One region of the Paenarthrobacter sp. 10L420 genome, then DNA from elsewhere that is predicted to be linked to it. Evidence: predicted binding sites of a transcription regulator. Region 1 holds the regulator's gene; the other holds the start of a gene.
What was found. The regulator LexA, encoded in region 1, represses DNA repair genes until DNA is damaged. The targets are predictions, from matches to a motif close to TCGAACANNTGTTCGA.
Positions count from the first base shown of each region.

Region 1 (2,393 bases):
AGTTTAAGGTGCCGGTGCGACTGCAGAGTAACTGTGACGCCAGGGACGGTGACCCATAGCCCCCTGGCCACTCAATTCGCGGGAACGAACAGTTGCTGGCCGGGTTGGATGCGTCCTCCGCGGAGATCGTTCAACTGGATGATTTCTGCGATGACATCACGCGGGTCCCTCTCCGGCGCGGCCGCACCGGCGATGCCCCACAGTGACTGCCCGGGCTGGACAGTAACCGTGACGGCCACCGGCGGCTGCAGTTGGGACTGGGAATCCGAAGCCTTGGCCGGAGAGTTGATGAAGCCGGCAAGGCTCAGCAGCGCGGCAAGCAGCAGCATGGCGGGAATGCCGAAGAACACGATCCTGCCGCGCCGGGTAAGCCGGAGACGCGTAGGCGCCGGGGTGTTGCGGAATTCGTGGAACGTAGAGATTGCGGACATGAGCTGAGCCCTTCTGAGCGATTGCCTGCATCGGATGCCCGTTGCCGGCTGCCAATTCCTTGTGTTCGTTGGATCCGCCCCGGATGTTCGAACACTTTCTTCGAACATCCGGGCCAGGTTCAACTTTTATAGAACACATATTCGAACCTTGCTATGACATTTTTAGCACTTATCAACGAACGGTGTCGAGACTCGCTAGAACGAATGTTTGATAAACGCCTGTGCCTGGCCTAGGTTTGAGTGAAGAAACAGGCACTGTTTCAGTGGAACAGGAGGGTCTGACATTTTTTCGGATCCAACATCCCCGGGCACACTTCAGACCGTGACCGGGCGGAACAGAAGGGCATTGGCGAACATGGCAGCGAAAGCCACCGGCGGCGGGGCACCCCTGCGGAGCCAGCAGCCTCAAAAGAGTCCCAAAAGCCTGACTGTCCGGCAGAAGAAAATCCTGGAAACCATCCAGCGGTCCGTCAATGACAACGGCTATCCGCCCAGCATGCGCGAAATTGGTGACACCGTTGGTCTGGCGAGCCTGTCCAGCGTCACCCATCAGCTCTCCCAGTTGGAGAAGCTGGGCTACCTGCGCAGAGATCCCAAGCGCCCCCGCGCCATGGAAGTCCTCATGCCTTTGACCCTTGACGGCGGGACAATTCCCGGAGTCGAAGCAGCTACCACACTGCGTAGTGCAGGTGGACTCGCCGTGACGGAGTTGGCCAGTGCCAGCGACACTGCCATGGTGCCCCTGGTGGGACGCATCGCGGCCGGTGGCCCCATCCTCGCAGACCAGACTATTGAGGACGTCCTGCCCCTGCCCCGGCAACTGGTGGGCCACGGCGAACTGTTCATGCTGAAGGTCGCTGGTGACTCCATGATCGATGCCGCAATTTGTGACGGTGACTGGGTAGTTGTCCGGCGCCAGAATGACGCCATCAACGGTGACATCGTGGCAGCACTCCTGGATGACGAAGCCACGGTAAAAACCTTCCGCCAGCGGGACGGCCACACATGGCTGCTCCCCCAGAACACGCAGTACGAACCGATACTGGGAGACCAGGCCACCATTATGGGCAAGGTCGTCTCGGTCCTGCGCTCCCTTTAGGGGCGTTTGCCTACGTTGTCTTTGCGCCCAAGCGTTCCAGGACGCCGCGCACAACATTGCGATCCGTCGTTGCCCAGAAGGGTGGCAAAGCTGCGCGCAGGAACGCGCCGTACCGTTCCGTGGAAAGCCGTGAGTCCAGCACGGCGACCACGCCTTTGTCGCCAGTGGAGCGAATGAGGCGTCCTGCCCCCTGTGCCAGGCGAATTGCCGCGTGCGTAGCTGACACCGCCATGAACCCGTTGCCCCCGGACTGCGCAACAGCTCGCGAGCGTGCGGTCATCAGCGGGTCGTCCGGCCTCGGGAACGGAATGCGGTCAATCACCACAAGGCGGCATGAACCGCCAGGGACGTCGACGCCCTGCCACAAGGACATCGTGCCAAAGAGGCAGGTGTCCGGTTCGTCGGCAAACTGCTTCACGAGCGCTGCCATAGTGGATTCGCCTTGGCAGAGGATGTCCACATCCAGACGTGGACGCATCGCCTCTGCGGCTTCCTCGGCCGCCCGACGTGAGGAGAAGAGGCACAGGGCTCCCCCACCGGAAGCACGGATGAGGTCTTCAAGCTCATCCAGTGCCTCGGGAGAAGTGCCCCTGCCGGGCTTGGGCAGGTGCTTGGCCACGTAAAGGACGCCCTGCTTCGGATAATCAAAAGGCGATCCGACGTCCAACCCAGTCCAGCTCGGTGCACCCTCTCCAATCAGCCCCAGGCCACCGGCGGCAGGCTCAAAGGCGGATCCAATAGCGAGCGTGGCAGAAGTAAGCACCACTGTGTGCCCTGCGAAAAGGCCTTCCCGCAGCCGGCCGGCAACGCTAAGCGGAGCGATGTTGATCAGTGCGGGCGCGGTCTCATCCGGCGGGGAGTAC
Region 1 is NZ_JBFTJK010000013.1:45,376-47,768, forward strand. It holds gene AC1DD5_RS17575 (LysM peptidoglycan-binding domain-containing protein) at 72-431, opposite strand; gene lexA (transcriptional repressor LexA) at 787-1,530, shown strand; gene AC1DD5_RS17585 (ATP-dependent DNA helicase) at 1,541-2,393, opposite strand, start outside.

Region 2 (2,393 bases), on a different contig from region 1:
CAACGGTGGCACCATTGCAGATCCCGGCTCGGTCAGCTACCTGTTCACCCGCAAGGGCGTCGTGGTGCTGCCAAAGAATGGGCTGAGCGAGGATGACATCCTGATGGCCGTCCTGGACGCCGGCGCTGAGGAAGTCAAGGACAGTGGCGAGAACTGGGAAGTGCATTCCGAGCCCTCCGATCTGCAGGCCATCCGTGATGCCTTGAAGGATGCCGGCATCGAGTACGAATCCGATGAAGCTGAATTCGTGCCCTCCATGCAGGTGGACCTGGATATTGATGGCGCCCGGAAATTCATGAAACTCGTGGATGCCCTCGAAGACCTCGATGACGTCCAGAACGTCTACAGCAACGCCGACTTCAGCGAGGAAGTACAGGCTGCCCTCGACGCCGACTAGGCAGGGCAGAACCTTTATTTTGACGACAAACAGGGAGGCCCGGACTTGACTCTTCGCGTATTGGGAGTCGATCCGGGCCTCACCCGTTGCGGCATCGGTGTAGTTGACATCGAACGGAACCGCCGGGCCACCATGGTGGCTGTTGGTGTGGTCGGGACCTCAGCTGAGCTGACGCTGGACAAGCGGCTTTTGGTCATCGCACAAGCCATCGACGAGTGGCTGGACCTGCACGAGCCGGACGTCGTCGCCGTCGAGCGCGTTTTTTCGCAGATGAACGTCAGCACGGTGATGGGCGTTGCCCAGGCCTCGGGCGTTGTCATCGCAGCGGCCGCGCGTCGCGGCATTCCCGTCGCTTTGCACACGCCCTCTGAAGTCAAAGCCGCCGTCACCGGAAGTGGTACTGCCAACAAGGATGCGGTCACCAAATTGGTGACTAAGATCCTGCGGCTCGATGCCCCGCCCAAGCCCGCTGACGCCGCAGACGCCCTCGCTCTGGCCCTGACGCATGCTTGGCGGGCAGGGAGCGGCATGGGTGGAATCGGCGGGAACACGGGCACGGGTTCCCTCACCCCGGCTCAGCGGGCCTGGGCGGAAGCCGAAGCGAAAGCGCGCCGTGCGCGGTGATTGTCGGTACCCCTTGCTAGGGTATTCGTAGATATGTTCGGATAGTCCGCTTGGCGCCATGGATCCATGGGAGCCGAGCAGGCAGTACCTCAGGAGCCGGGTCTTGATCAGTTTTCTCCGTGGAACAGTTGCCCACGTTGGCTTGTCGACCGCCGTGATCGACCTCAACGGTGCGGGAATGAGCGTTTTCTCTACACCCCAGACCTTGAGCCACCTAAAAGTAGGTGCCGAGGCGAAGCTCTTCACCTCCATGATCGTCCGTGAGGATTCCCTCACGTTGTTCGGCTTCGCCGATGATGATGAACGCGAGGTTTTCGATGTCCTGCTGAGCGTGAGCGGCGTCGGGCCGCGGCTGGCTCTGGCCGTACTTGCCGTGCACGAACCGGAAGCCATCCGGGTGGCGGCTCACACCGGTGACAGCAAGGCATTCACCAAGGTGCCCGGCATTGGGCCAAAGGTGGCCGGCCGTATTGTCCTCGAGCTGGCCGGGAAGTTGGTCCCGCACGGCACGGGCACAGGAACAACACCTGCGGTGATCGCTACCGTGGAATGGAAGCCCCAGGTAGTGGCTGCCATGACCAGTCTGGGCTGGTCCGAGAAGGACGCCGCCGGCAGCATCGATAAAGCCATGGCCGATTCCCCCGAGCTTGTCGACGACGGTAACGTGGCCCAAATACTTCGGGCTACGCTGCGCTGGCTTGGCCAGGACGGGGCCCGCGCCGGCAACCGCGTAGGCAGCCGTGGCTGAGCAGTCACTCGTCAGCGGGGGAGAGGAACCGGAAGAGCGGGTCATTGAGGCTGCTCTCCGACCCAAGAACCTCCACGACTTCGTAGGACAGCATCGGGTCCGCAAGCAACTTGCCTTGGTCCTTGAGGCCTCGAAAATGCGTGGCCGCAGCGCCGACCACGTGCTGATGTCCGGACCTCCAGGACTCGGTAAGACCACACTTGCCATGATCATTGCAGCGGAGATGAACGCGCCGCTGCGTATCAGCAGCGGACCGGCCATCCAGCACGCCGGGGATCTCGCGGCCATCCTTTCCTCGCTCTCGGAGGGGGAGGTCCTGTTCCTTGACGAAATCCACCGCATGTCCAGGCCCGCAGAAGAAATGCTGTACATGGCCATGGAGGACTTCCGCGTGGACATCGTGGTTGGCAAGGGAGCAGGCGCAACTGCAATTCCTTTGGAGCTCCCGCCTTTCACCCTGGTAGGCGCCACCACCCGTGCAGGACTTCTTCCGGGCCCCTTGAGGGACCGATTCGGTTTCACCGGGCACCTTGAGTTCTATTCGGTGGCCGAACTCGAACTTGTCCTCCGCCGCTCTGCCGGACTTCTTGACCTGAAGGTAAACTCTGCAGGTTTCACCGAGAT
Region 2 is NZ_JBFTJK010000006.1:7,481-9,873, forward strand. It holds gene AC1DD5_RS10900 (YebC/PmpR family DNA-binding transcriptional regulator) at 1-397, shown strand, start outside; gene ruvC (crossover junction endodeoxyribonuclease RuvC) at 443-1,021, shown strand; gene ruvA (Holliday junction branch migration protein RuvA) at 1,125-1,769, shown strand; gene ruvB (Holliday junction branch migration DNA helicase RuvB) at 1,762-2,393, shown strand, end outside.
Region 2: ruvA (Holliday junction branch migration protein RuvA) is a predicted target of LexA. The motif match lies at 1,047-1,062, and genes of this name have one in related genera.